3 regions of the Geodermatophilus sp. CPCC 206100 genome follow, and region 1 is predicted to be linked to each of the others. Evidence: riboswitches for the same ligand, from Rfam matches in the RefSeq annotation. Region 1 holds a riboswitch; each other region holds the start of a gene.
What was found. Region 1 has a riboswitch for S-adenosylmethionine ahead of metF (methylenetetrahydrofolate reductase [NAD(P)H]). Riboswitches for the same ligand answer to the same signal wherever they lie in the genome.
Positions count from the first base shown of each region.

Region 1 (9,526 bases):
CTCCTCGTCGTCGGACCACCGGGCGGGGCCGCCGACGGCCTCGGCGAGCAGTTGCGTCGCGCAGGCCCGGTTGAGCAGGACCGCCCGCATGACCGCCTGCCCGGGGGTCGCCCCCACGGTGACCAGGCCGTGGCCGGGGATGAGCAGGCCGGCCGCGTCACCCAGCGCCTCGGCCAGGGCGTCGCCCAGCTCGGTGTCGGTGATGAGCGCGCCGGACCGGGTGAACCGGGGGACGTCGGGGTCGACGAAGGAGACGGCGTCGTGCGACACCGGCCGCAGCGGCCGGTCCAGCGACGCGAACGCCACCGCGCTCGCCGCGTGCGAGTGCACGACCGCGCCGACGTCGGGGCGCGCGGCCATGACGCGGGTGTGGATGGGGTACTCGATGTGCCGCTTGCCCTCGCCGGCGAGGACGTCGCCGTCCGGGGCGACCAGCAGGACCCGCTCCTCGGTGATCTCCTCGAACGCCCACCCGGACGCCTTCATCCAGATCCCGCGGCCCTCCGGGTCCCGCACCGAGGCGTGGCCCCAGACCATGTCCGAGTGCCCCGCCACACCGAGGGCCTGGTTGGCCTCGGTGGCCTGGCGGATCAGGTCGGCGTCGGTGGTCATCGCGGCGGATCTCCTCTGGTCGCGGTGGTGCGGTGGGAAGGCGGGCGTCGGTGCGGCCGGGTCAGGCCGAGCGGTCGGGCTGGTCCTCGCGGACCGGGGCCGGCGGGACCTCGTCGGCCGGTGTCCGGCGCAGGCGCGTCTTGACCTGCTGCAGCGGCCGGTCCAGCAGCGGACGGAGGAGCATCAGCAGCACGACGATCACCAGGACCCAGTGCAGCGGCTTGGACAGCAGCACCATCACGTCGCCGTCCCCGACGAGCAGCGCGCGCCGGAGGTTGGTCTCGAGCAGCGGCCCGAGGATGAACGCGATGAGCAGCGGCGCCGAGGTGTAGCCGTAGAGCTCCATGAAGTAGGCGACGATCCCGATCCCGACCATGAGCAGCACGTCGTCGACCAGCCGGCGGTCGGCGAACACGCCGAACACCAGCATGACGGTGATCACCGGGACCAGGATGTGCATCGGGATGTAGGCGAACCGGGCCAGCGTCCGGACCGAGCCCAGCGCCAGCGGGAGCAGCAGGGCGGCGCCGAGCAGCATGAACAGCACGATGCCGTAGATGACGTCGGCGTGATCCCGGACGAGTTCGCGGCCGGGGGTGAGGCCGTGCAGCACCAGCGCACCCATGAGGACGGCGGCCGACAGGCTGCCGGGCACCCCGAGGCTGAGGGTGGGGATCATCGAGGGGGCCACGGAGGCGCTGTTGCACGCCTCCGGGGCGATCACCCCGCGGACGTCGCCCTCCCCGAAGCGGCCGCTCTCGCCCGCCGCCCGCTGGGCGCTGGAGTAGGCGATGATGTTGCCGCTCGCCGAGCCGAGCCCCGGGAGAGCGCCGACGACCACGCCGATGATCGTGCCGCGGGCCGTCGTCCCCCAGTGCCGGATGACCGACAGGATGCCCTCGAGCATGCTGCCGCCCGCGGCCCGGCTCAGGTCGTGGCTGCCGCCGATCGCCCGCGACTGCCCGAGCTCCAGCATGTGGGCGATGCCGAACATCCCCAGCATGAGCGGCAGCAGCGGGAAGCCGCCAAGCAGGAAGGAGGTGTCCATGGTGTAGCGGGCCACGCTCACCAGCGGGTCGATGCCGATGGTGCCGAGGATGAGGCCCGCCGCGGCGGCGATGAGCCCCTTGCGCATGTCCTTGCCGATCGCCCGCGCGATGAACAGCAGCGAGAGGACGATGATCCAGAAGTAGGCGGCCGAGTCCAGCGCGAGCGCGACCACCCCGAACAGCGGCAGCAGGACCAGCAGCGCGATCCCGCCCAGCACGCCACCGGTGGCCGAGGACATGATCGAGGCGCCGAGGGCGACCTTGCTCTTGCCCTGCTGGGTGAGCGGGTACCCGTCAAAGCAGAGCGCGATCGAGATGGGCTCCCCCGGGATCCGCAGCAGGATCGAGGTGACCGAGCCGCCGTACACCGCGCCCAGGTAGATCCCGATGAGCAGGGCGAAGGCCGACGAGGGCTCCATCCCGTAGGTCAGCGGGAGCAGCAGCGTCATGCCCGACGGTCCGCCCACTCCGGGGAGGACGCCGAACACCATGCCCAGGAGCACCCCGGCCAGGAGCCACAGGACGCTGAAGAGGGTCACGTGCTCGAACCCGGACAGGATCGAATCGATCATCAGGGGATTCCTCGCTGCGGTGGACGGCGGTCGGCGGCTAGAGGCCGGGGATGAGCGAGGGCAGGTCGATCGAGAGCAGCCCCACGAAGAGCAGGTTCACCGAGACGACGCACCCGACGGCCACCCCGACGACGACCTTCCAGGAACTGCGCTCGGGCGCGATCAGCCACATCGAGGCGGCCGTGAAGCCGGCGGTCGCCAGCACGTAGTCGACCTCGACGGCGAGGTAGGAGAACGCCACGATGAGCACGATCAGCGCGACGAAGCGCGCGACCCGCCGGCGTTCCCCGCCGGCCCCCTCGTCGGCCTGCCCACCGGTTCCGGTGCCGGCCGGCGGCGCGAACTCCTCGGGCAGCACCGGTCCTGCGTCGGCGGCCCGGGCGGCCGAGGCGGCCTCGGGGTCCGGCGCCGGCGCCCCCTTGGCCAGCAGGCTGACGCCCTCCCACGCCAGGAGGACGACGAAGAAGACGCCACAGGCGAGGGGGAACATCTTCGCCTCGAAGGGGCTGTCCGACGTCACCGTCGCCAGGACGTAGACGACGCCCAGGGCGAGCATCGCGCCCACCAGGACCAGGGGGCCGTAGCGGTTCGAACCGACCATCGTGCTTCCTCGACTCTCGCTCTCGCCTCGTGGACCCGTCCGTGTGGGCCCGGGCCGGCCGGCCCCTCGCGGGAGGCCGGCCGGCCCGGTGGGGTGCCGTCCTGCCGGATCAGCCGGCCAGGACGTCCTCGTTCTCCTCGGCTGCGGCCACCGACTCCTCCACGCTGGCGCGGAAGTCGTCCGCCGGGATCCAGGTGATGGCGGCGTCGGTCCGCTCGATGTACTCCTGCACCGCGTCGCTGGCGACGGCCTCCTCCAGGAGACCCTCCAGTTGGTCGACGATCGCCGGGTCGGTGTCCGGGGCGACCGCGAAGCCCGCCGAGATCGGGTCGAGGTAGACGTCGTGCCCGAGCTCCTCCAGCGTCGGGACGTCCGGCATCGTGTCGATCCGCCCCGGCGCGGCCACGGCCAGGATGTTGATGCCGCCACCGAAGCCGAGCGCGGCGGCCTCGCCGCCCATCCAGAAGTCGCCGTCGCCGGCCTCGAGGCCGGCGCACGCCTGCGGCACGCCCTCGTACCCGAGGGAGTCGAACTCGGCCTCGGCCGCGTCGGCGACCCCCTTGGCGGTGACCAGGTAGTTGCTCGCCGGGCCGCTCACCACGATCAGCCGGCCCTGCTCCTGGCCGCGCTCGAGCAGCTGGTCGAAGGTCTCGATGCCCGAGGAGGCCGCGACGCCGATGACGTTCCACTGCTCGCGGAAGCCGCCGACGTACTGCATCTCGTTCAGGTCGTAGGGCGCGTCCTGCACGACCTGGCCGAAGGCGTGGATCGAGGGGAACACGAGGGCGAGGGTGTGGCCGTCGGCCGGCGCGGTCATCGCCTCGATCAGGCCGAGCGTCCCGCCGCCGCCGGCGATGTTCTCGGGGACGACGGAGACGTCGACCAGCTGGTCGAGCGGGTCCAGGACCGCGCGGGCGTCGGCGTCCGTGCCACCACCGGCGCCGAACGGGATGACCGCGCGGATGTCGTCGGTGGGGAACTCCGGAGCGTCCCCTCCCCCACCTCCGCCCCCGTCGCCGTCGGCGCTGCACGCGGCGGTCAGCACCGCGACGGAGGCCAGGCACGCCACGGTCGACAGGCGCCGCCGTCCGCGGGAAAGAGCCCAGTTGGAGATCATTCGACGATTCCTCTCACAGGCGGGGACAATTGCAGGAACGCACGACGAATGCGGCGCCCACGCTCCGGTCGGCTGTCTTCCCAGCCGGACTCCGGAACAGCGGCGCGGAGGGCCGAGCAGGTCATCCGCCTACGAACTTCTTCGGGTCGCGGTGTAACGTAGGTCTCGGTCAGGGTGGTGTCAAGGCCGACTCCCGGAGGTCCTCCGCGGACGTCTGTCCGGACACGAACTGTCCCGCGGACCGCCCGGCCCGTTACCGTCGGGACGTGCGCGCCGAGGACGACGACAGCCAGCCCGCGGCCGGGAGCAGCGACGCCACGGTGGGCCAGATGCTCCGGCGGCTGCACCAGCGGCAGTCCCGGGTGCTGGACCTGGGACAGATCTACGGGCTCACGCGCCCCCAGTTCTCGGTGCTGGGCGCCGTGGTGGGTGTGCCCGGCGTCGACCAGCGCGGCGTCACGACGGCGACCTTCGTGGACAAGTCCACCGTGGCCGACATCGTCACCCGGCTGGCCGAGAAGCAGCTCCTGGTCGTGTCCCGGAACCCGGACGACCTGCGGCGCGACGAGCTGCGGCCGACACCGGCGGCGATCGCGCTCGTCTACGAGTCGGCACCGCTGATCCTCGAGGGCAACGAGCGCGTCCTGAGCCCCATCCCGCTGGCGCAGCGCGAGGAGTTCCTGCAGCTCCTGCGGGCGACCGCGCACGCCGGGCGCACCGAGGTGCCGAAGGACTACGTCAACCCCAGCCCGGACGGCGTGCGCCCGCCGATCAACGTGCACTGGGGCCTGGGCCGGCTGCTGCGCGGGTCGCTGCAGCGCCACGGCCGGTTGTGGTCCCGGCACGTCCCCGCGGTGACGCACGTCCAGTGGCTGGCCCTGAGCGCGCTGCTGGGGGGCACCGACATCGACCAGCGCACGCTGGGCGAGCTGATCAGCCTGGACAAGGCGAGCCTGACCGACATGCTCGACCGCCTGGCGCGTCGGCGGCTGGTCCGGAAGCTGCGCGACCCCGCCGACGGCCGGCGCCGGGTCCTCCGCGTGACGGAGGAGGGGCGGGACCTGCTGGACCGCGTGGCCCCGCTGGTGCGCGAGGTCGACGCCGACTACCTCGAGCCGCTCGGTCCCGAGCAGCGGTCGAGGTTCGTCCGCGGACTGCGGCGCCTGGTCGAGGCCGACGCCGACGATGGCGGAGCCCCGGCCGGAGCACCGACCCTGGTCGGCGGGGTCTCCTGACCCCTCCCCTGCGTGTCCCGGGAACTCCCCTCGGGGCCGGCCGGCGAGTCGCTCGGTACCGGTCTTGACACCCTCCCCCGCGCGACCTACATTTCAGCCGCGGCCGAAAGTTCGTACGCGGACTAGATGTTCCGACACCGGCGAGTTGTCGTATCGGGGCGTCCGACCTGCGTCAGGAATGCCTTTCGTGGGCTCTGCTGGACACCTCCCTGCAGAAGCGCACGGACGGCGATCCGCAGCCCGGTCCGCCGAGGACCGGGGGCCGCAGCTACGCCATTCTCGCGGCCGGCGGGAGAAGAGCGACCGCTTCCGCCCCGCGCCAGCACGTGACCTCCGAGCCGTGCCGCTGCCCACCTCGTGACAGCGCACGGACGACCTTCTGCGAGAGGAACCCAGGCATGTCGACCGAGAGTCTCGAGAGCAAGATCCAGCGCATCGGGAGCCCGGTGCGGATGCTGCGGGAGGCGCCCGCCAAGCGCTTCAAGTTCCCGTACCCGGCCCAGCACACCAACTGGCAGGACGAGCAGGAGGCCATCCACCAGACGGCCGTGCTCTTCGACCAGTCGCACCACATGACCGACGTCTACTTCCGGGGACCGGACGTGACGCGCCTGCTCTCGGACACCGGTACCAACAGCTTCGCCACGTACGGCCGGGACAAGGCCAAGCACTTCGTGACCTGCAACGAGAACGGCCAGATGATCGGCACGGCCGTCCTCTTCGGGCTCGAGGAGGACGAGGCCAACCTGGTGGGACCGGCCGCGGCGGCGAACTGGGTGCAGTACCAGGCCGAGACCGGCGGCTACGACGTCGAGATCGTGCGGGACGAGCGCACCGCCGACGACAACTCCCAGCGGCTCACCTTCCGCTACGAGATCGAGGGCCCCAACGCCCAGCAGATCCTGGAGAAGGCCCACGGCGGCCCCATCGAGGCGGTCACGTTCTTCGCCATGACCGAGTTCACCGTCGGCGGGGTCCCGGTCCGGGCGCTGTCGCACACGATGGCCGGCGTCCCGGGCGCCGAGAGCATGGGCATGGAGATCTGGGGCCCGGCGTCCGAGGGCATGCGGTTCCTGGACGCGCTGCTGGCCGCCGGCGAGGAGTTCGGCCTGGTCCGCGGCGGCGCCCTCGCCTACTACACCGGCAGCATCGAGTCGGGCTACCAGGCCCAGCCCACGGCCGCGGTCTACACGGGCGAGGGGCTGAAGGCCTACCGCGAGTGGCTCCCGGGCAACGGGTACGAGGGCACGCTGTCGGTCGGGGGCAGCTTCCGGTCCGACGACATCGAGGACTACTACGTGACCCCCTACGACTTCGGTTACGGGCACCTCGTGAAGTTCGACCACGACTTCATCGGCCGCAGCGCGCTCGAGCAGATCAGCGACCAGCCGCACCGGCGCAAGGTGTGGCTGCGCTGGAACGAGCAGGACGTCGCCCGGGTGTACGCCAGCAGCCTGTTCGACGGGGAGAACCGGGCGAAGTACCTCGACACCCCCCTGGGGCGCTACGCCCGGGTCCAGACCGACTCGGTCCTGCTCGACGACCGCCTCGTGGGCATCTCCAACATGTGCGGCTACACGGTCAACGTGGGCGCCTGGATGTCGGTGGCCATGGTCGACGAGACGGCCGCCCAGGACGGCACCGAGGTGACGCTGCTCTGGGGCGAGGAGAACGGCGGAACGGCCAAGCAGGCCGTCGAGCGCCACGTCCAGACGACGATCCGCGCCACGGTGAGCACGCGGCCGCCGGTCCGCTGAGCGCCGTCGCCTACCCCGGCGACACCCCGCGGGGCCATCACGGGCGCTGGTCCCCAGCGCCCGCGGTGGCCCCGCCGTCGTGCGGACGGCCGGCCTCCCCCGGGACCGCCGGTCAGGCCGACAGCCGCTCCGGCGCCCCCGCGCTGAGCCGCAGCCCGGCGGTCGCCAGCGCGGCCACGAGCCGGTCGGCCCGTTCCCGGAGCAGCCCGGAGGCCGCGGCGTCGAGCGCATCGGAGCCGTCGTCCAGGCACTGCGCGAGCAGGGCCAGCACCTCGGGCGGCGGGCCGGCGGCGGGCCGCGTGCGGGCGGGGATGCGCGTGACCATCCCGCAGGCGCAGGACCCACCGGCCTTCGGGGCCAGGTGCTTGCCTCCGGGACACCTACCAGCTTCGACCATCGCCGAACTCAACTCCTCCGTGGGGCTGGCCCGGAACGCCATCCGTGTGGGCCGCGTCCCAAGAGTCCCGCCAGCCCCACCAGTCACACGGCCCGGCGCACCCGTGCGTGTCCAGATCGTGACGTCGGCCACATCCCGGGCTCACCCCTCCCCGCACGACCAGCGCGCCTTCCGCGACACGGAACGCGCGTTGACGCGGGTCGAGTTGACCCTCTCGCCGATCCGCCCCTAGCCTGCGTCCAGGTCTTGAGTGCCAGTGACGAGCCCCGGCTTGCTGGCCGGCAACCCTCCACTGCGGCGGGGTGCCCCGGGTGACGACCTGGCCCTGCACCCGCAGGGCAAGCGCAGGAGCGTTCCGCCGTCCCGGTCGTCCTGTGCTCCGCAGCGACGTCGAGGAGACGCCCGTGCCCCCCAGCACCCGGCTGCCCCAGGCCGGCGGCCCGCACCCGCCGGACCAGCACGCCGATCGGCCGTTCTCCGTCCGGGACCACGGGGCCCGGACGGCGCGAGCGACCCGCGGGCACCGGTCCCCCGCCATCGGGGACCTGCTGGCCGAGGGGCCGACGTTGTCCTTCGAGTTCTTCCCGCCCAAGGGGGCCGACGGCGAGGCCCAGCTGTGGACGGCGCTGCACGAGCTGGAGCGCCTGCACCCCTCGTTCGTCTCGGTGACCTACGGGGCCGGCGGCTCCACCCGGGACGGGACCCTGGCGGTGGCCGAGCGGATCGTCCGCGAGACCACGATGACGCCGCTGGCGCACCTGACCGCCGTCGAGCACAGCGTCGCCGAGCTGCGCGACGTCATCGACCGGCTGGCCGCCGCCGGCGTGCGCAACGTGCTCGCCCTGCGCGGTGACCCGCCCGGCGCCGATCCGCAGGCGGCGTGGGTCGCCCACCCCGACGGGCTGCGTCACGCCGCCGAGCTGGTGGAGCTGGTCTCCGCGTCGGGCGACTTCTCGGTGGGCGTCGCCGCCTTCCCGGAGGGCCACCCCCGCTCGGCGGACCGCGCGAGCGACGTCGAGTGGTTCGTGGCCAAGTGCCGGGCCGGCGCCGACTTCGCGATCACCCAGATGTTCTTCCGGGCCGAGGACTACCTGCGGCTGCGCGACGAGGTGGCCGCCCGCGGCTGCGACGTGCCGATCGTCGCCGGGGTGATGCCGGTGACCGACGTCCGGCAGATCGCCCGGATCGTCCAGCTCTCCGGCCAGGCGTTCCCGGCCGAGCTGGCCGCGCGGTTCGCCGAGGTCGAGGGCGACCGGGCCGCGGTGCGCGCCCTCGGCGTCGAGGTGGCGACCGAGCTGTGCCGGACGCTGCTCGGGGAGGGGGCCCCGGGCCTGCACTTCATCACGATGAACCGCGCGGCGGCGACCCGCGAGGTGTGCGCGGACCTGGCCCGGAGCGGGGACCTCCCGGGCGCCGGGTCGGCCACCGAGGACGTCGCCTGAGGAGCGCGGCCGGTCCCGGTCGGAGGCCGTCGTGCGGCACCTCCGACCGGGACCGCCCGCCTCACTCGAAGACGACGGTGCGGTTCCCGCGGATGATGATGCGGTTCTCGGTGTGCCAGCGGACCGCGCGCGCCAGCGCCCGGATCTCGGCCTCCCGGCCCCGCGAGGCTAGCTGGTCGGGGCTCAGCGAGTGGTTCACCCGGAGCATCTCCTGCTCGATGATCGGGCCCTCGTCCAGGTCCGCGGTGACGTAGTGCGCCGTCGCCCCGATGAACTTGACCCCGCGGGCGTGCGCCTGGTGGTACGGGCGGGCGCCCTTGAAGCTCGGCAGGATCGAGTGGTGGATGTTGATGGCCTGACCGTTGAGCTCCCGGCACAGGGTGTCCGAGAGGATCTGCATGTAGCGGGCCAGGATGACCAGCTCGACCCCCTCCGAGCGGACCATCTCCAGCAGCTCCGCCTCGGCCTCGGGCTTGGTCTCGCGGGTGACCGGGATGTGGCGGAAGGGGATCTCGTAGAAGTCGGCGATGCCCTTGAGCGTCGGGTGGTTGGACACGATCGCGACGACGTCGAGGTTGAGCTCGCCGATCGAGTTGCGGAAGAGCAGGTCGTTGAGGGCGTGCGCGTACTGGCTGACCATGATGATCACCCGCTGCTTCCGGGAGGCGTCGTCCAGGCGCCACTCCATCTGGTAGCGCTCGGCGATCGGCTGGAGGGCCTCGCGCAGGGCGGGGAGGTCCAGCG
Region 1 covers NZ_JAQISV010000012.1:25,933-35,458, reverse strand. Annotated here, with positions in the region: gene PGN05_RS06835 (class II aldolase/adducin family protein) at 1-612, opposite strand, end outside; gene PGN05_RS06830 (tripartite tricarboxylate transporter permease) at 674-2,233, opposite strand; gene PGN05_RS06825 (tripartite tricarboxylate transporter TctB family protein) at 2,271-2,834, opposite strand; gene PGN05_RS06820 (tripartite tricarboxylate transporter substrate binding protein) at 2,944-3,951, opposite strand; gene PGN05_RS06815 (MarR family winged helix-turn-helix transcriptional regulator) at 4,218-5,186, shown strand; gene PGN05_RS06810 (aminomethyl transferase family protein) at 5,585-6,943, shown strand; gene PGN05_RS06805 (hypothetical protein) at 7,056-7,340, opposite strand; SAM riboswitch class IV at 7,583-7,691, shown strand; gene metF (methylenetetrahydrofolate reductase [NAD(P)H]) at 7,745-8,782, shown strand; gene purU (formyltetrahydrofolate deformylase) at 8,844-9,526, opposite strand, start outside.

Region 2 (9,526 bases), on a different contig from region 1:
TCGTAGTCGGAGTCCGACTTCTCGATCTCGGCGCGGATCTGGTTGACCCGACCGGCGATCTGGTCGCTGTCGCCGGAGCCCTCGACGATCGTCGTCTCGTCCTTGGTGACGACGACCTTGCGGGCGCGGCCGAGCAGCTCGGTCCCGGCGGACTCCAGCTTGAGGCCGACCTCCTCGCTGATGACCTGGCCACCGGTGAGGATGGCGATGTCGGTCAGCATGGCCTTGCGGCGGTCACCGAAGCCGGGGGCCTTCACCGCGAGGGACTTGAAGGTCCCGCGGATCTTGTTCACGACCAGGGTCGCCAGGGCCTCGCCCTCGACGTCCTCGGCGATGATGGCCAGCGGCTTGCCCGACTGCATGACCTTCTCCAGCAGCGGGAGCAGGTCCTTGACCGAGCTGATCTTGCTGTTGACGACGAGCACGTACGGGTCGTCGAGGACGGCCTCCATGCGCTCGGCGTCGGTGACGAAGTAGGGCGAGATGTAGCCCTTGTCGAAGCGCATGCCCTCGGTGAGCTCGAGCTCGAGGCCGAAGGTGTTGCTCTCCTCGACGGTGATGACGCCTTCCTTGCCGACCTTGTCCATCGCCTCGGCGATGAGCTCGCCGATGGCCGGGTCAGCGGCGGAGATCGACGCGGTGGCGGCGATCTGCTCCTTGGTCTCGACGTCCTTGGCGGTCGAGAGGAGGTACTCGGTGACCGACTCGACGGCCTTCTCGATGCCCTTCTTCAGGGCCATCGGGTTGGCGCCGGCGGCGACGTTGCGCAGCCCCTCGCGGACGAGGGCCTGGGCGAGCACGGTGGCGGTGGTGGTGCCGTCACCCGCGACGTCGTCGGTCTTCTTGGCGACCTCCTTGACCAGCTCGGCGCCGATCTTCTCCCACGGGTCCTCGAGCTCGATCTCCTTGGCGATGCTCACACCATCGTTGGTGATGGTGGGGGCACCCCACTTCTTCTCGAGGACGACGTTGCGGCCCTTGGGACCGAGGGTCACCTTGACGGCGTCGGCGAGGGTGTTCATCCCGCGCTCGAGGCCGCGGCGAGCCTCTTCCTCGAAGGCGATCATCTTGGCCATGTGGTGATGTCCTCCATGCATGGATCGCTGCACGGCCGGGTTCGGCGCCCGCGACGGACGACACCGGTGGTTGGGCACTCCGTCGGCCCACACACCCGTGCCTCACCGCATCCGACCTGATTGGCACTCGGCACTGTCGAGTGCCAACCGAGAGTCTGGCACTCGACCCTGCCGAGTGCAAGAACGGGGGGTGGGCGGCCGCTGTTCCAGGCCCCCGGACACGACCGAGGCCCGGCCCCCTCGCGGGGAACCGGGCCTCGGCGGGACGTCGGGACTCAGGCGGTGCGCACGCCGTCGGCCTGCGGTCCCTTCTCGCCCTGGACGACCTCGAAGGTGACCCGCTGGCCCTCGTCGAGGCTCTTGTAGCCGTCCATCTGGATGGCCGAGTAGTGGACGAAGACGTCCTGACCGCCGTCGACGGCGATGAAGCCGAAGCCCTTCTCGGCGTTGAACCACTTCACGGTGCCCTGTGCCACGTGTGCTCCCACGTTTCGTGCGGCGGACGACCCCCGAACCAGGGGCCGGGTCTCGCTCTTCCGCCCGTCGAACACGAACGTGGAACGCGAACCGCGGCAGAACGTACAGCACGAAAGGCGAGGTGAGAGCAACCTCACCCACGCGTTCACCGGACGGGGGACGCCGTCCCCCGTCCGGGTTCGCCGCGAACGCTACTCGGTCACCCGATGAGGCCCGCGGCCCGCACCGACCTCAGCGACGGCTCCACCCGGTGGGTCGGGCCGACGACCGGCTCCAGCGGGTCGAGGGTCTTGAGCCCCTCGCCGGTGTTGAGGACGACGGTCTCCTTCGCCGGGTCCAGCCGGCCGTCCTCGACCAGCTGGCGGAGCACCGCGATCGTCACCCCGCCGGCGGTCTCGGCGAAGACGCCGGTGGTGCGGGCGAGGTCGCGGATGCCCTGCACGATCTGCTCGTCGCCCACCTTGCCCACGGCTCCGCCGGTGCGCCGGATCGCGTCGAGGGCGTAGGGCCCGTCGGCGGGGTTGCCGATGTTCAGCGACTTGGCGATGCCGGTCGGCTTGACCGGCTTGACGACGTCCCAGCCGTTGTCGAAGGCGGTGGCGATCGGGTCGCAGCCGGCCGACTGGGCGCCGAAGATCGTCCACTCGCTCGCCTCGACGATCCCGGCGGCGGTGAGCTCGCGGAAGGCCTTGTCCACCTTGGTGAGCAGCGATCCCGAGGCCATGGGGATGACGACCTGGGCCGGGATCCGCCAGCCGAGCTGCTCGGCGATCTCGTAGCCCATCGTCTTCGAGCCCTCGGCGTAGTACGGCCGCACGTTCTGGTTGACGAAGGCGGTGTCCTCGAACTCGTCGGTCTCGGCGAGCTCGCTGGTCAGCCGGTTGACGTCGTCGTAGGAGCCGTCGACGGCCACCAGGGTCTGCCCGTAGACCGCCGACTGCACGACCTTGCCCGGCTCCAGGTCGCTCGGGATGAACACGAACGACGGGATGCCGACCCGCGCCGCGTGTGCGGCCACCGAGTTGGCCAGGTTGCCGGTCGAGGCGGCGGCGATCTTGGTGTAGCCCAGCCGCTTGGCGGCGGTGGCCGCGAGGCTGACCACCCGGTCCTTGAACGAGTGGGTCGGGTTGGCCGAGTCGTCCTTCACCCACAGCCCACCGGTGATGCCCAGCTCCGCGGCGAGCCGGTCCGCGCGCACGAGCGGGGTCAGGCCCGGGTCGAGCGAGACGCGACCGGCCGGGTCCTGCCCGACCGGCAGCAGCGCCACGTAGCGCCAGATGTTCTGCGGGCCGGCCTCGATCTGCTCGCGAGTGACCGCCCGCATGAGCTCGGGGTCGTAGTCGACCTCGAGCGGGCCGAAGCACTCGGCGCAGGCGTGCTCGGCGACCAGGCCGAAGGTGGCGCCGCAGTTGCGGCACACCAGCCCGCGGGCCGGACACGGCGGGATGGGGCCGCCGGCGCTGGAGTCGGCCTGGACAGAACCGGGAGCGGTCAGGGTCATGCGACGACTACCTCCTCATCTTCCCCGCACCGGGCCGTCGAGCCGCGCGGGACGGAATTGGCACCTTCCGCCGCGCGGTGCGCGGACGGCGGTTGCCGGGGCTTCATCGGGCCGTGTCCCTCTGCCCCTCTGGATGAGTGGAACGGGCCGACTGTACCCGCACGGCAAGCGGCGACCCGGGGTCGGGCCGGAGCCGGAGCCCGTTGACCCGGCGGCCGGGGGCGCCCACGATCCAGCGGTCCGGACCGCAGAGGAGGGGTGCTCCGTGCACCTGGTCGCCCGGGGCAGCCGGCTCGCGGTCGCCTGCCTGCTGGTCCTGGCCACGGCCGCCTGCGAGACCGGGCCGGCGGCCGACCCGGGTGCGGCGGGACCGTCGGCGAGCCGCTCCTCCGCCCAGCCGGAACCGGGCGGGCTGAGCGGCAGCCTCCTGCAGTTCCGCCGCGACGTGGCCGGCCGGCGCCTGCAGGTGCGCCTCACCGCCGACACCGGCGGCCTGGTGGTGGAGGCCCTCGAGCTGGTGGTCGACGGCCTGCCCACCGCGCCGGCCGACCCGCGGGACGCCGAGCTCCGTCCCGGCACGCCGCTGGACCTGCCCGTGGTCGCGGGCGCGAGCGACTGCGCGGGAGCGCCGTCGGCCCCGTCGGCGAGGGTCCGGGTGCGGGACGGCACCGGCGCCCGCCGGGAGGTCACCGTCCCCCTCGACGACGGCGGGCTCGTGCGCAGGCTGCACGCGTCCGACTGCGCCGAGCAGGAGCTGTACCGCCAGGTGGCGATCGAGGTGGTCGGCGTCCGGCCGGCGGGGCCCCCCGCCGGGCCGGCCCTCGACGTCGACGTCCGGTTCCGCCGCGTCGGCGGCAGCGAGCCGGTGCGGGTGACGGGGACCGCGCCCAACACGATCTACAGCATCTCCGCCGTCGGCCCCCTGCCCACCCTGGACCGGCAGCCCACGGTGGACCTCGCCCTGCGCATGGTCCCGGCCCGGTGCGATCCGCACGCGCTCGGCGAGAGCTACACGACCGGCCTGATCGGGCTCGTCCTCGCCGTCGGGGAGGCGGCGCCGCGGACCGTCGTCCTCACCCCCGCGGACGACGTCCGCCGGCAGCTGGAGACCTTCGCCGTGGACACCTGCCGCGCGCCGACGGGGTGACCGGGGGCGGTGGGGGGGCGGGACGCCAGGATGTCCCGGTGACCCCGGCACGCGTCGTCTACACCGACCTCGACGGCACGATGGTCGGCCCGCGGGGGTCGTTCTGGCACACCGCGACCCGCGACCTGACCGCCGATCCGGCCGCGGCCCTGCTCGACCTGCACCGGGCCGGCGTCGCCCTCGTGCTGGTCAGCGGGCGCACCTTCGAGCAGGTGGTGGAGGCCGCGCGCATCTTCGCCGCGGACGGCGCGATCGCCGAACTGGGTTCGGTGGTCGGCTGGGACGGCGGCCGCGGCGTGCACCGGCTGACCGGCGAGCTGCCCGCCGAGCACGCCGGCCGCGCGCCCATGGAGGTGATGGCCGAGCTCGGGGTCGTCGAGGACCTCATCGCCGCCCACCCCGGCCGGCTGGAGTGGCACGCGCCGTGGCACGCCACGCACACGACCGACGCGCTGCTGCGCGGCCGGGTGGACCCGCTCGCCGTCGACGCCGCGCTGGCCGGGCGCGGGTTGGGGTGGCTGACCCTCAACGACAACGGGTCGGTCCCCGCGACGTCCCGCATGACGCTGGCCCCCGAGGCGCTGCCGCCCCGGGTCTACCACCTGATGCCGCGCGGCATCTCCAAGGGCGCCGCGATCGCCTGGGACCTCGACCGGCGCGGGCTCCCGCCAGAGGCCGCCGTGGCGATCGGCGACAGCGTCAGCGACCTGGAGATGGCCCCGGCCGTCGGCCGGCTGTGGATCACCGCCAACGGCGCCCGCGTGGACGGGATGGCCGAGCTGCTGGCCGCCGTCCCCAACGTGACGGTCACCGACGAGCCGATGGGCGAGGGCTGGGCCCAGGCCGTCCGCGCCAGTCTCTGACCCGTCGGTTTCCGCGGAAACCGACGGGTCTGCTCAGGAGGTGACGTCGCGGCGGGCGAAGTGGCGGAAGGCCAGCGCGGTGAAGATCGCCGCGTACACCAGCGACTGGACGACGCCCCGGAACAGGTCCCCGGAGTCGACGGGGGTCTGCAGGAGGTCGGTCCAGGCGAACTCCTCCGCGGTCGGGAACCAGTCGCGGATGGCGCCCAGCTGCTCGACCTGGTCGAGGATCGCGAAGACGAACATGGTGAACACCGCGCCGCCGACCGCGGCCAGCGGGGCGTCGGTGATCGTGGAGAACCAGAACGCCAGCGTGCCGACGACGAGCAGGTGGACGGCGAGGTAGCCGACCATCCCGGCCAGCCGCAGCAGCCCCTCCCCCTGGCCGAGCGTCACGCCGATGGGCGTCTGGATCGCGTCGAAGCCGAACGCGATGCCGCCGGCGACCAGCCCGGTGAGCACCAGGGCCACCAGCGCCCCGACGGAGAGCACCAGCGCGGCGTACCACTTCTGCCGGAGCAGCCGCATCCGCGGCACCGGCGTGGCCAGCGTGTAACGCAGGGACCCCCACTGCGCCTCGGCCGCGACCGTGTCGCCGAAGAACAGCGCGTAGACGACGACCAGGAAGAAGCTCGTGGTCGCGAACAGCACGAACAGCGTGAAGTTCAGCCCGCTGGAGGTGGCGACGTCGACCAGGTTGAGCCGGCCGTTCTCCGCCGCCTCCTCGCTGGCGCCCAGCTGGAGCGCGGCGATGAGGATCAGCGGCAGGGCCACCATGAGCGCGAAGACACCCAGGGTGCGGCGCCGCTTGAACTGCCGGCGCAGCTCGACCGACAGCCGCAGGGTCCGCTCGGGCCGGTAGCCCGCCACGGCCCCGGTGGGCTGCACGTGTGCGGTCTCCATCAGGCTTCCTCTCCCACGAGCGCCAGGAAGGCGTCCTCCAGCCGGCGCCGTGGCGTGAAGGCGTCGACCTCGATCCCGGCCTCCACCAGCGCCTGCAGCGCGCGGCCCCGGCTGGTGCCGTCGAGCTCGGCGACCAGCCCCTCGTCGGTGCGGCTCGCCGACACCCCGGGCAGCCCCTCGAGGACGGCGATGGCGCGGTCGGTCTCGGTGTCGTCGGCCAGGCCGACCAGGACCGCGCCACCGGTGCCGACGATCTCCTCGACGGTGCCCTGGGCGATCTTCTGCCCCTTGGCCATCACGACGACGTGGCTGCAGGTCTGCTCGATCTCGCTGAGCAGGTGGCTGGAGACGATCACCGTGCGGCCGGTCGCCGCGTAGGAGCGCAGCACCTCGCGCATGGCGTGGATCTGGGGCGGGTCCAGCCCGTTGGTCGGCTCGTCGAGGACGAGCAGGTCGGGCAGGCCGAGCATCGCCTGGGCGATCGCGACGCGCTGCCGCATGCCCTGGCTGTAGCGGCGCACCGGCCGGTCGAGGGCCGCGCCGAGGCCGGCGACCTCGATCGCCTCCTCCATGTGCGCGTCGGCCGCCGGGCGGCCGGTGGCCGCCCAGTACAGCCGCAGGTTGTCGCGGCCGGACAGGTGCGGCTGCAGGCCGGTGCCCTCGACGAACGAGCCGAGCCGGGAGAGCACGGGTGCGCCCGGGCCGGCCGCGTGGCCGAAGATGCTGATCCGCCCCTCGTTGGGCCGGATCAGCCCCATGAGCATGCGCAGCGAGGTGGTCTTGCCGGCGCCGTTGGGCCCGAGCAGGCCGAGCACCTGGCCGCGGCGGACCTCGAAGGACAGGTCGCGCACGGCGACGAAGCCGTCCTTGTAGGCCTTGGTCACGCCGGTGAAGCGCAGGGGGACGTCCTCGCCGTCGGGCTCGACGGCCGACACCCGCCGCCGGCGCCGGCGGCCCCAGAGGACCGCGGCCAGCCAGCCGAGCAGGCCCAGCGCCGCGAGCACGCCCAGCAGCACCCACCACCGCGAGGTCCCCGCGGCGGCCTCGGTCCGGCCGTCGACCTCGGGGACGGCGAGCGCGGCGCCGTCCCCGTCGGCCAGTGCGACCGAGTAGACGGTGGCCTCGGCCGGCAACGCGAACGCCTGGTCGGTCGAGGAGACGACGACCCGCATCGTGTGGCCGGCCTCGAAGCGGTGCACGATGCCGGGCAGGGTCACCGGGACCTGGGTGGGCGCGGAGGGGTCGGCCGACAGCCCGGTGAGCGCCAGCGGGGCCACCTGGCCGGCCGGCAGTGTCATCGACCCGTCCGGCGCGACGTCGTAGAGCTTGGCGAACAGGGTGGCGCTGCCGCGCGCGGAGGCGACCGCGAGGTCCACGGTCGGGGCGCCCACCACCTCGACGGCGGCGTCGAGCGGCTCGCTGTCGAAGGCGGCGAACTGGCCGGGGATCTCGAAGGCGCTGCCCCCGAGGGCCGTGCTCAGCGATCCGAGGCCGGGGACGACCGTGATCGCCGCCGGCGTGCCACCGGCCGGCGTCACCACCGGCTGCAGCGGCCCGCTGACCGCGACCGTCGCCCGCTCGGCGGGGTCGGCGCCGGCCAGGCCGGGGTAGGCGGGGGCGGAGACGGTCTGGTTGCCGCCCTGCACGTTGCCGACGCCGGCGCCCACGCCACTGGGGACCGGGAACTCGAAACCGGTGCCGGGGTCCTCGCCCGCACCGCGCAGGTGCCAGTCGAACCAGCCGGCGACCTGCTCGCGCAGCTGCTCCCGGGTCCGCTCCGAGCCCTGGTCGTCGTGGCCGCCGGCGTACCAGACGACCTTCACGGGGGTGCCGTGGGCCGCGATGCCGCGGGCGTTGGCGTCGGCCTGGCCCAGCCCGAACAGCGAGTCGCGGGTGCCCTGGACGAGCAGCGTCGGGGCCTCGATGCGGTCGAGGACCGTGGCCGGGCTGCTGCGGTCGAGCACCGCGGCGATCGCCGGCGTGAGCGTGCCGGTGGCCGCGGCCTCCTGGTAGGCGGCACAGATGTCGGCGCGGAAGCGGCCGCAGGTCAGCAGCTGCTCGACCTGCGCGGGGTCGACCGAGGAGGGGTCGATCGGCAGGCCCGCACCGTCCGCCCCGCCGGCGGCGGCGACCGGGTCCCCGCCCTCGTCGTCGCTCCCCGCGCCGTCGCTCCCCGCGCCGGCGCCGAGCGCGTCGAGCAGCCCGCCGGTCGGCACCGAGCCGACGCCGAAGAACAGCCCCGACCACAGCCGCTCGTAGACCCCACCGGGGCCCTGCGGGGTGGCGGCGACGGTGCCGCCGTCGGCCGCGCCGACCTGGGACGGGAACAGCGCGGCGGTCAGCGAGTTCCAGGTGATCTGCGGGGCGATCGCGTCGATCCGGTCGTCGTAGGCGGCGCCCAGGAGCGACAGCGCGCCGCCGTAGGACCCGCCGGCGACGCCCACCCGCGGGTCGCCGTCGCCGTCGAGCAGGACGTCGTCGCGCTCGGCGAGCCGGTCGATGAGGGCCGAGAGGTCGGTGATCTCGAACCGGGGGTCGTTGAGCCCGATCTGGCCGGTGCTGCGGCCGAAGCCGCGCGCCGAGTAGGTCAGGACGACGTAGCCGCGCTCGGCCAGCAGGCGGGCGTCCTCGGCGACGGAGTCCTTGCTGCCACCGAAACCGTGCGCGAGGACGACCGCGGCGGTCGGGTCGTCGGCGCCGGCCGAACCGGGGACGTACAGCGTGGTGTCGAGCTCGACGGCGTCCGCCCCCGTCCCGGAGGGGACGATCGCCTCCTCGGTGGCGACGTCCTCGGCGGCGGCCGCCGGCGCGGCGGGCGCGACCACGAGGAGGACACCGGAGAGCAGCGGGGTGAGCAGGGCGGCGAGCGTCGCACGGGCGCCGGGGCGCGGGCGGGGACGCACGGGCCCGCGAAGGGGACGCACGGAGCGGCCAACGGTCGACCACCGCCGGGTGTTCCGGACGCGCCGGTCCCGTTCCGCCGGCCGCAGGGTCAGGGGCGCCACTCCCCCGTCGCGACCAGCACGAGGCCCGGCGCGACGGTGTCCGGCACCTCGAAGAACCGCTCGGCCGGGCCGTGGATCTCGGGGAACTGCTCGACCAGCTGAGCGGCGGCCTGCTGCTGGGTCGCGTCGCCCTTCGCGTAGTAGACGGTGGTCACCGCGATGTCGCCGCCCTGGTACTCGCCGACGCCGGGGGACTCCCACCCCTGCCCGCCGATCGCGTCGGCCACCTCCCGGGCCAGCCCGGTGATGCCCGTGGCGTTGAGCACGGTCACCGGAGCGCGCACCGGCGTGGCCGGGGCCCCGTCGGCCGGCGGCAGGGGCGCCACCTCCAGCGGCGGCAGCGCGGAGCTCGGGGACGCCGGGGCGGCCGACGTGGTCGGGGTGGGTGCGGTCGACTGCGCGCGCGAGGCCTCCTCGGCGTCGGGCACGGCGAAGGAGTAGACGCCGAGCACCAGCAGCGCGACGACGGCGACGGCGAGCAGGCCCGTGGCGGCGCGGCGGACACCCGAGGGACGGCGCTCGTCCTCGTCGTCGTCCAGCCGGGGCACGGTGGA
Region 2 covers NZ_JAQISV010000020.1:108,642-118,167, forward strand. Annotated here, with positions in the region: gene groL (chaperonin GroEL) at 1-1,076, opposite strand, end outside; gene PGN05_RS11695 (cold-shock protein) at 1,352-1,552, opposite strand; gene thrC (threonine synthase) at 1,753-3,054, opposite strand; SAM riboswitch class I at 3,067-3,194, opposite strand; gene PGN05_RS11705 (hypothetical protein) at 3,320-4,201, shown strand; gene PGN05_RS11710 (HAD family hydrolase) at 4,240-5,064, shown strand; gene PGN05_RS11715 (ABC transporter permease) at 5,098-5,967, opposite strand; gene PGN05_RS11720 (alpha/beta fold hydrolase) at 5,967-8,870, opposite strand; partial or broken gene PGN05_RS11725 (LytR C-terminal domain-containing protein) at 8,960-9,526, opposite strand, start outside.
Region 2: another riboswitch for S-adenosylmethionine. It lies ahead of thrC (threonine synthase); the one in region 1 lies ahead of metF (methylenetetrahydrofolate reductase [NAD(P)H]).

Region 3 (9,526 bases), on a different contig from region 1:
GTCGACGAGAAGGGCATCGACCTCGAGGTGCTCAAGCAGGTCAAGGAGGTCGAGCGGGGCCGGGTCGCCGACTACGCCGACCGGGTGGCCTCGGCGAGCTTCGTGCCCGACGGCAGCATCTGGGACGTCCCGTGCGACGTCGCGATGCCCAGCGCGACGCAGAACGAGCTGGACGGCGACGCGGCCGAGGTCCTGGCCCGCAACGGCTGCCGGTACGTCGTCGAGGGGGCCAACATGCCGGCCACGCCGGACGCGGTCCGGGTGTTCCGCAGGGCCGGCATCGCCTTCGCGCCGGGGAAGGCGGCCAACGCCGGCGGGGTGGCCACCTCGGCGCTGGAGATGCAGCAGAACGCCTCGCGCGACCGCTGGACCTTCGAGCACACCGAGGCCCGGCTGGAGGAGATCATGCGAGACATCCACGCCCGCTGCTCCGCCACGGCCGCGGAGTACGGCTCGCCCGGTGACCTGGTCCTCGGCGCGAACGTCGCGGGCTTCCTCGAGGTGGCGGAGGCGGTGCACGCGCACGGCCTGGTGTGACCCCGGGGTCAAGCGTCCTTGACAGGAGCGGCGGTCGCTGGTGGACTGCCGCTGTGTCAAGCTCACTTGTCAGCACGCGGTCGGCCGGTGCCGGGCGTCACGTCGCCGCGGTGCTCCTGGGGCTGCTGGTCGCGGCCGCGATCGGCCTGCTCGCCGGCGCACTCGGGGAGGACGGCCGGTTCTGGACCCGCGTCGTGGTCTTCGCGGCCGCCACCGTGGGTCCGGGCTACGGCCTGGCCTGGCTGCTCCTGCTCTCCGGGAGCGCCGGTCCCGAGCCGGTCGCCCGGCCGGAGGAGACCGTCGAGCACCAGTGGTGGCACCGCAGCGCGTCGGCCGCCTTCGTCGACGTGGTGACCGTCGCCGGCGTGGGGACGGCGGCGCTGGCCGTCACCGGCCTCGAGGTGGACGCGACGACGGCGCTGGCCCTGCTGCTCGTCCTGGCCCTGGCCGACGTCGGCACCCGCCTGGCCGTGCTGCGCCGGCGGGACGCCTGACCCCGGCCGTGCGCAACGACCTGGCCGAGCGGCGGGCGACCCGCGGCTGGTCGCAGGGGCGCCTGGCCGAGGAGCTCGGCGTCTCCCGGCAGACGGTGATCTCGCTGGAGAAGGGCCGGTTCGACCCCAGCCTGCCGCTGGCCTTCCGCATCGCCGCGCTCTTCGACTGCCGCATCGAGGACGTCTTCAGCCCCGCCGATGGGGCAAGCTGAGCCCGTGAGTGCCCAGCGAGACGACGTCCGGGCGGCGGAGCTGTACGTCGCCGACCTCGAGCCCCATCCGGGCGGCCGCGTGCAGCGGACGCTGCGGGTGGCCGGTGCCTTCCTCTCCGAGCTGGTCAGCGGCCTGCTCCCGGCGCCGACGGTGAGCGACGTCGTGGTGCGACGGCGCGCCGACGGCGCCGAGGCGCTGCGGGTGCCGGCCGCGGACCCGGTGCTGCCCGGTGACCTGCTGCGCTTCGTCCGCGAGCAGCTGGACTCGATGGACGCCGAGGCGTTCCTCGCCGAGTGGGGCGAGCCGGCCTAGACCTCGCCGCGCAGCACCTCGGCGGCCTGGGCCAGCGCGCGCATCTTGCCGGCGGCCGACTCCCGGGGCAGGTACTTGAGCCCGCAGTCGCTGGAGAGCACCAGCCGCTCGACGTCGACGTCGTCCAGCGCGCGGCGCACCCGGTCGGCGATCACCTCGGGCGTCTCCACCTCGGGGGTGGACAGGTCGAGCACGCCGAGCGCGATGCCCTTGCCCCGCAGCGGGCGCAGCTGCGCCGGGTCCAGGTGCGACTGGGCGGTCTCCACCGACACGGTGTCGACCGGGGTGTCGGCCAGCTCCGGCAGGAACGAGTAGCCCTCGGGGCGCTCGGAGACCATCGCCGCGTAGCCGAAGCACAGGTGCAGGTGCACCGGCCCCGCCGCGCCCTCGACGGCCCGCGTCACCGCCTCCGCGCCGTACTGGCGGGCCACCTCGGGGCGCGCCTGCAGCCACGGCTCGTCGATCTGCACGATGTCGGCGCCGGCGGCGAACAGGTCGGCGATCTCGGCCCGCACCACCTCGGCGTAGGCCATCGCCAGCGCCCGCCCGTCGCCGTAGTGCTCGTCCTGCGACTGCTGCGCCATCGTGAACGGCCCCGGCACGGTGATCTTCACGGTGCGGTCGCTGACCGCCCGCAGGAAGCGGACGTCGCGCGCCTGCACCGGCTGCGGACGGCGGATCTCGCCCACCACGCGCGGCACCGGGATCGGCTTGCCGGAGCGGTTGATGACCGACCCCGGCTGGTCGACGTCCACGCCCTCCAGCGCGGTGGCGAAGTGGTTGGAGTAGGACTCCCGGCGCTGCTCGCCGTCGGTGACGATGTCGAGCCCCGCGGTCTCCTGGGACCGGACGGCGAGCCGGGTGGCGTCGTCCTGGGCCTCCTCGAGCAGCTCCGGCGCCACCCGCCACAGCTCGCGCGCGCGCACCCGCGGCGGCGTCTGGTGGGCGAGCTTGTCGTGGTCGAGGAGCCAGCCGGGCTGCGGGAGGCTCCCGACGACCGAGGTGGGCAGGGGCGGGAGCGTCAGGGCCATGCGCTGATCCTGCCGTGCGCTCGACCGGTGCGCGCACGGCCCTCCTGTGCTGTGCTGACCGGCGTGGCGGAGAACTACATCGCGCAGCTGGACTTCGGCGCCCCCAAGATCGACGAGGACGCCTTCGTCGCGCCGACGGCCGTGGTCGTCGGCGCCGTGACCATGGGGCCACGGTCGAGCATCTGGTACGGCGCGGTCGCCCGGGCCGACCACGAGGTGATCGAGATCGGCGAGGGCTCGAACATCCAGGACGGCTGCACCCTGCACTCCGACCCCGGGTCCCCCCTGGTCATCGGCCGCGGGGTGACCGTGGGGCACAACGTGGTGCTGCACGGCGCCCTCGTGGACGACGACGTGCTGGTGGGGATGGGCAGCGTCGTGATGAACGGCGCCCACATCGGCTCCGGGTCGATCGTCGCCGCGGGCGCGGTGGTCACCCAGGGCACCGAGGTGCCGCCGGGGTCGCTGGTCGCGGGCATCCCCGCCAAGGTGATCCGCCAGGCCACCGAGGACGACCTGGCGCACATCCGCGGCAACGCGGCCAGCTACACCGAGCGGCTGCCCGCGGCCCGCCGGGTCCGGCCGGTCGTCCGCCAGCCGCTGCCGCCGGCCGGGCTGACCCCCGGCGACGCCATGGACTGAGTCTCAGTCAGCGAGGAGCTCGCGGACCAGGGCGCCGACGGCGTCGAGCTCGATGAGGAAGCCGTCGTGGCCGTACGGCGAGGGGATCACCCGCAGCGGGACGCCGAGCGCGTCGGCCACCTGGTGCTGCAGGGCCAGCGGGTAGAGCCGGTCGCTGTCCACCCCGGCCACCACCGCCCGCGCGGTCACCCGGGCCAGCGCCGCCGGGGTGCCGCCGCGGCCGCGGCCGACGTCCCAGGTGTTCATGGCCTCGGTCAGGACGACGTAGCTGCCGGCGTCGAAGCGGCCGGCCAGCTTGTCGGCGTGGTGGTCGAGGTAGGAGGCCACGGCGAACCGGCCGTCGCCCTGCACGGCGGTGCCGAAGCGCTGCTGCAGCTCGTCGGCGCTGCGGTAGGTCAGGTGCGCGATCCGGCGGGCCACCCCGAGCCCGCCCACCGGCCCGGGGCCGGGCAGGTAGTCCCCGCCGGCCCACGCCGGGTCGGTGCGGACGGCGGCCTGCTGGGTGGTCTGCGTGCCGATCTGGTCGGCGGTGGCCGCGGCGCCCGAGGCGAGGAAGAACAGCGCCTCGACCCGCTCGGGCAGGGCGACCGCCCACTCCAGCGCGCGCATGCCGCCCATCGAGCCGCCGAGCACCGCCGTCCACCGGCCGACGCCGAGGGCGTCGGCCAGGGCCGCCTCCACCCGCACCTGGTCGCCCACCGTGACGGCGGGGAAGCGGGACCCCCACGCGGCGCCGTCCGGAGCGGCCGAGGACGGGCCGGTCGTGCCCTGGCAGCCGCCGAGCACGTTGGCGCAGACGACGAACAGCCGGTCGGTGTCCAGCGGCGCCCCCGGCCCGACCAGCCCCGCCCACCAGCCCGGCGTCGGGTGCCCGGGCCCGGCGGGGCCGGTGACGTGGCTGTCGCCGGTGAGCGCGTGCTCGACGAGGACGGCGTTGCCGCCGCCGGGCGCCGGCGTCCCCCAGGTCTCGTAGGCGACCCGCACGGCCGGCAGCGACCCGCCCAGCTCGAGCCCGAACGGCCCGGGCAGGTCGAGGAACCGCCGGTCGCCGACCGGATCCCCCTCACGCCAGCCGCCGGGCCGGGGCGGGGCCCAGGGGGCGACCCGGGCCCCGCCCACGGTCAGGCGCCCTTCGCTGCGCGGAAGCCGGCCTCCAGGTCGGCGAGGATGTCGTCGATGCCCTCGAGGCCGACCGCCAGCCGGACCAGGCCCGGGGTGACCCCGGTGGTGAGCTGCTCCTCGGGGGTCAGCTGCGAGTGCGTGGTCGACGCCGGGTGGATGACCAGGCTGCGCACGTCGCCGATGTTGGCCACGTGGCTGTGCAGCTCCAGCGCGTCGACGAAGCGCTTGCCGGCCTCCACCCCGCCGTGCAGCTCGAAGGTGAGGACGGCGCCGGCGCCCCGCGGGGCGTACTTCTGCTGCGCCGCGTGCCACGGCGACGAGGCCAGGCCGGGGTAGTTGACCCGGTCCACCGAGTCGTGGGCCTCGAGGAACTCCGCGACCCGCAGGGTGTTGGCCACGTGCCGCTCCATGCGCAGCGACAGCGTCTCGATGCCCTGGACGACGAGGAAGGCGTTGAACGGGGAGATCGCCGGGCCGAGGTCGCGCAGCAGCTGCACGCGGGCCTTGAGGGCGTAGGCGGGTGCGCCGAGGTCGGCGTAGACGACGCCGTGGTAGGTCGGGTCGGGCTCGGTGAAGCCGGGGAACTTCCCGCCGGTCCAGGTGAAGTTGCCGGCGTCCACGATCAGCCCGGCGATCACGGTGCCGTGCCCGCCCAGGTACTTGGTCGCCGAGTGCACGACGACGTCCGCGCCGAACTCGATCGGCCGGATGAGGTACGGGGTGGCGATCGTGTTGTCGACGATGAGCGGGACGCCGTTGCGGTGCGCCACCTCCGACACCGCGCTGATGTCGAGGACGTCGCCCTTGGGGTTGCCGATCGTCTCGGCGAAGAAGGCCTTGGTGTTCTCCCGGACCAGCGACTGCCAGTTCTCCGGGTCGTCGGGGTCCTCGACGAAGGAGACGGACACCCCGAGCTTGGGCAGCGAGTGGTGCAGCAGGTTGTAGGTGCCGCCGTAGAGGGAGGCGGAGGCGACGACGTGGTCGCCGGACTCGGCGACGTTGAGCAGCGCGAGGGTCGTGGCCGACTGCCCGCTCGACACCGCCAGCGCCGCCACGCCGCCCTCGAGCGACGCCACGCGCTGCTCCAGCGCGTCCTGCGTCGGGTTCATGATCCGGGTGTAGATGTTGCCCATCTCGGCCAGCGCGAACAGGTCCGCGGCGTGCTGGGCGTCGCGGAACTGGTAGGCGGTGGTGGCGTAGATCGGCAGGGCACGGGCCCCGGTGGTCGGGTCGGGGCTCGTGCCGGCGTGGATCTGCCGGGTCTCGAAGCTCCAGCTCTGGGGGTCGGTCATGCGCCGGTCTCCTCTCGATCGGGAGACCCCGCGGCGCGCGAGGAGCTCCGTCCTTGCCGGACGGCGGACGCCGGCCAGCCGGCTCTTCCCCTGGAGCACCTCGGACGGAGTCGAGGTTGCCGGGCAGCCAGCCAGGTGCTTTGCACTGCCTCTCGTGAGCCAGGCGTGATCCTAGGCAGGCCGACGTCCCCCGTGGAACACCGGTTCAGAGGACCTTCGAGAGGAAGGCCCGGGTGCGGGCGTGCTGCGGGTTGCCGAGCACCTCGCGCGGGTGGCCGGCCTCCACCACCACGCCGTCGTCCATGAACACGAGGGAGTCGCCGACCTCCCGGGCGAACCCCATCTCGTGCGTGACGACCACCATCGTCATCCCGGACTCGGCCAGCCCGCGCATGACGTCGAGGACCTCGCCGACCAGCTCCGGGTCCAGCGCCGAGGTCGGCTCGTCGAACAGCATGAGCTGCGGCTCCATGGCCAGCGCCCGGGCGATGGCGACGCGCTGCTGCTGGCCGCCGGAGAGTTGGTTCGGGTAGTTGTGCACGCGGTCGCCCAGCCCGACGCGCCCGAGCAGCTCGACCCCCCGCCGGCGGGCCTCCTCCTTGCGCTGGCCCTTCACCTGGGTGGGCGCCTCGATGACGTTCTCCAGCGCGGTCCTGTGCGGGAAGAGGTTGAACCGCTGGAAGACCATGCCGATGTCTCGGCGCTGCGCGGCGACCTCCTTGTCGCGCAGCTCGTGCAGCTTGCCGCCCCGCTCGCGGTAGCCGACCAGGTGCCCGTTCACCCACAGCCGCCCGGCGGTGACCTTCTCCAGGTGGTTGATGCAGCGCAGGAAGGTCGACTTGCCCGACCCGGAGGGGCCGATCACGCACACCACCTCGCCGGGCGCGACCTCCAGGTCGATCCCCTTGAGCACCTCCACGTGCCCGAAGGACTTGCAGACCCCCTCGGCCCGCACCATGGGCTGCACCGCGCTGCTCACTTCGAGCTCCCCACCTCGCGGGCCTCGCGGGCGGCCCGCTGCGCGCGGGTCTCCCGGCTGCCGAAGCCCCGGCTGAACCGCTTCTCCAGGAAGTGCTGGCCGATCATCAGCAGGCTGGCCAGGGCCAGGTACCAGAGGATCGAGGCCACGGCCATCGGGATGATCTGGAAGGTGCGGCTGCCGATGGCGCGCAGTTGGAAGTTGAGCTCCGTGCTCACCGGGACGGCGATCAGCAGCGAGGTGTCCTTGAGCATCGCGATGGTCTCGTTGCCGGTCGGCGGGATGATCACCCGCATGGCCTGGGGCAGCACGATCCGGCGCATGGCCTTGCCGCGGCTCATGCCCAGGGCGCTGGCCGCCTCCACCTGGCCCGGGTCGACCGACTGGATGCCGGCCCGCACGATCTCGGCCATGTAGGCGCCCTCGGAGAGCACCAGGCCGAGCAGCCCCGCGGTGAAGCCGGCGAAGATCTGGTTGCCGTCGAGGCCGAGGAAGCGCATGTCCCCGGAGAGCCCCAGCCAGCCCATGATCTGCTGGTCGAACGGGATGCCGAACTCGTAGGTGCCGTAGAGCGCGCCGAGGTTGGCGACGAAGAACAGCAGGACGATGCGCGGGATGGCGCGGAAGAACCAGATGTAGGTCCACGCGGCGCCGGACACCACCGGGTTCGGCGACAGCCGCATGACGGCGAGGACGATGCCGAGCAGCACCCCCAGCGCCATGGCGAGGACGGTCATGAGCAGCGTCGTCCGGGCTCCGCGGAGCACCGGCGCGCTGAACATGTTGTCGAGCATGAAGTCCCACTGGAACACCGGGTTGGTGACCAGCATGTGGACGAACATCGCGACCAGCACCGCGATGACGGCGGTGGCGATCCACCGTCCCGGGTGCCGGACCGGCACCGCCGCGATGTGCTCGGGCGGTGCCGGCCGGGTGGTGTCAGGGGCCTCGGCGGCCATGGCTGGGGGCTCCGGTCAACCGACGGTGGGGTTCACCGTCGGGTCGTCGATGGCGCCGTCCTCCACGCCCCAGCGCTCGAGGACCTCGGCGTAGGTGCCGTCGTCGATCAGGGCCCGGACGGCGTCGGCGACGGCCTGGGCGAACTCGGCCTGGTCCTGGGGGATGACGTAGCCGTAGGGCGCGGCGTCGTAGATGTCGCCGAGCAGCTCCAGCTGGCCACCGGTCTGCTGGACGGCGTAGGCCATCACCGGGGAGTCGGCCAGGCCGGCGGCGGCGGCGCCCGAGACGATCGCGGCGGTCGCGTCGCTCTGCAGCTCGTACTGGTTGATCGTGATCGGGTCCTGCCCGGCGGACTCGCACGCCTGGGAGCGGGCGGTGACGTCGTCGAGCTGCACGGTGCCCTGCTGGACGGCGATGGTCAGGCCGCAGGCCTCGTCCGGGTCGACGCCGTCGGGGTTGCCCGCCTTGGTGGCCCACTGGGTGCCGGCCGAGTAGTAGCTGACCATGTTCACCTCCTGCAGGCGCTCGGCGTTGATCGTGAACGAGGAGACCCCGACCTCGTACCGGCCCGAGCCCACGCCCGCGATGATCGAGTCGAACGAGGCGGTCTGGAACTGCGCCTCCAGCCCGAGCTTCTGCGCGACGAGGGTGAACAGGTCGACGTCGAAGCCGACGATCGTCTCGCCGTCCTCGGCGAGGAACTCGCTCGGCGCGTAGCTGGTGTCGCTGCCCACGGTGAGGGCGCCGTCCTCGGCGACGTCGGCGGGCACCAGGGCGGCCAGCGCGTCGTCGGCCTCGACGCTGGGCAGCGGCTCGCTGGTGGCCGCCGCCCCACCGCCGCCGCCACTGCCACCGGCGTCGCCGCCGGAGTCCTCCCCGCAGCCGGCGAGGACCAGGGTGAGGCCGGCGACGGTCGCGGCGGCGGCCCGGCCCGGCCGGGTCAGGGAACGGTTGGACACGAGCTCTCCCTCCAGCTGCGCCTCGTGATCAGAGGTGCGGGGTGCACGATCTTGCCCTGCGGGGAGCCTGCCTGGCGCGCCGAGTCCCCCGCCCGTGTGCGGTCGTGGCCCCCGTCACGGCGTCGGCGTGGCGGGAGTGGCCGGGCTGCCGGGTTCGGGAGCCGGTGTCCCGGGCTCCACCGGGGCGCTGCTCGTCGGGGGCCCGGAGCCGGTGGGCTCCCCGGTCGGGGCGTCGGTGGTCTGCTCCGCCGGGGCGCTGGTCGTCGTCCCGGCGGGCGGCGTCGGGGTCGTCGTCGGCGCGGGCTGGGTCGTCGGTGCCGGCTCGGTCGGCTCGGTCGGCTCGGGCTCGACCGGCAGCGGCACCACGGGCGCCGGGGCGGTCTCCTCGACCGGGACGGTGGTGCCGACCGCGGTCACGTCCGGGCGGACGGTGAGGTAGAGCGACAGCAGCCCGACGAAGAGGACGGCGAGGACCAGGGTCGAGGTGCGGGCCCGGCCCAGGTGGTGCGGCACGAACGACCACCACCGCCGGCGCCGCTCGGCGCCGGCCGGCGGGGCGGTGCTCACCGAGGGCGTCGTCGGGGACGTCGCCGGGATCTCCCGGGTCGGCGGGTTGCTCTCGGGGCCGGTCACCGGGCGCCGTCCCCGGCGCGGGCTCCGGCGTCCTCGGCGTCCCCGGTCGGCACGGGGGACGTCGGCGGCGGCAGGTTCAGGCCGGCGCGGTGGAACGCGAGCACGATGCGGGCGCGCAGGTCGCGGCCGACGTCGAACTGCTTGCCCGGCAGCGTGCGGGCCACCATGCGGACGTTCACCTGCTCGAGGTCGAGGGTCTCCACGCCCATGACGCTGGGCGGGTCGAGCAGCAGCGGCCGCATCCGCTCGTCCCGGAAGGCGTCGGCGCCGACCTCGCGGAGGACCTCGTTGACCCGGTTGACGTCCGTCGTCGTCGGCACCGGGACGTCGATGACGGCGCGGGCCCAGTCGC
Region 3 covers NZ_JAQISV010000043.1:33,791-43,316, reverse strand. Annotated here, with positions in the region: gene gdhA (NADP-specific glutamate dehydrogenase) at 1-537, shown strand, start outside; gene PGN05_RS19110 (hypothetical protein) at 648-1,031, shown strand; gene PGN05_RS19105 (helix-turn-helix transcriptional regulator) at 1,040-1,243, shown strand; gene PGN05_RS19100 (hypothetical protein) at 1,248-1,556, shown strand; gene PGN05_RS19095 (uroporphyrinogen decarboxylase family protein) at 1,553-2,587, opposite strand; gene PGN05_RS19090 (gamma carbonic anhydrase family protein) at 2,651-3,229, shown strand; gene metX (homoserine O-acetyltransferase MetX) at 3,233-4,348, opposite strand; gene PGN05_RS19080 (bifunctional o-acetylhomoserine/o-acetylserine sulfhydrylase) at 4,351-5,643, opposite strand; SAM riboswitch class IV at 5,688-5,803, opposite strand; gene PGN05_RS19075 (amino acid ABC transporter ATP-binding protein) at 5,849-6,601, opposite strand; gene PGN05_RS19070 (amino acid ABC transporter permease) at 6,619-7,581, opposite strand; gene PGN05_RS19065 (ABC transporter substrate-binding protein) at 7,597-8,541, opposite strand; gene PGN05_RS19060 (hypothetical protein) at 8,656-9,174, opposite strand; gene PGN05_RS19055 (mechanosensitive ion channel family protein) at 9,171-9,526, opposite strand, start outside.
Region 3: another riboswitch for S-adenosylmethionine. It lies ahead of PGN05_RS19080 (bifunctional o-acetylhomoserine/o-acetylserine sulfhydrylase); the one in region 1 lies ahead of metF (methylenetetrahydrofolate reductase [NAD(P)H]).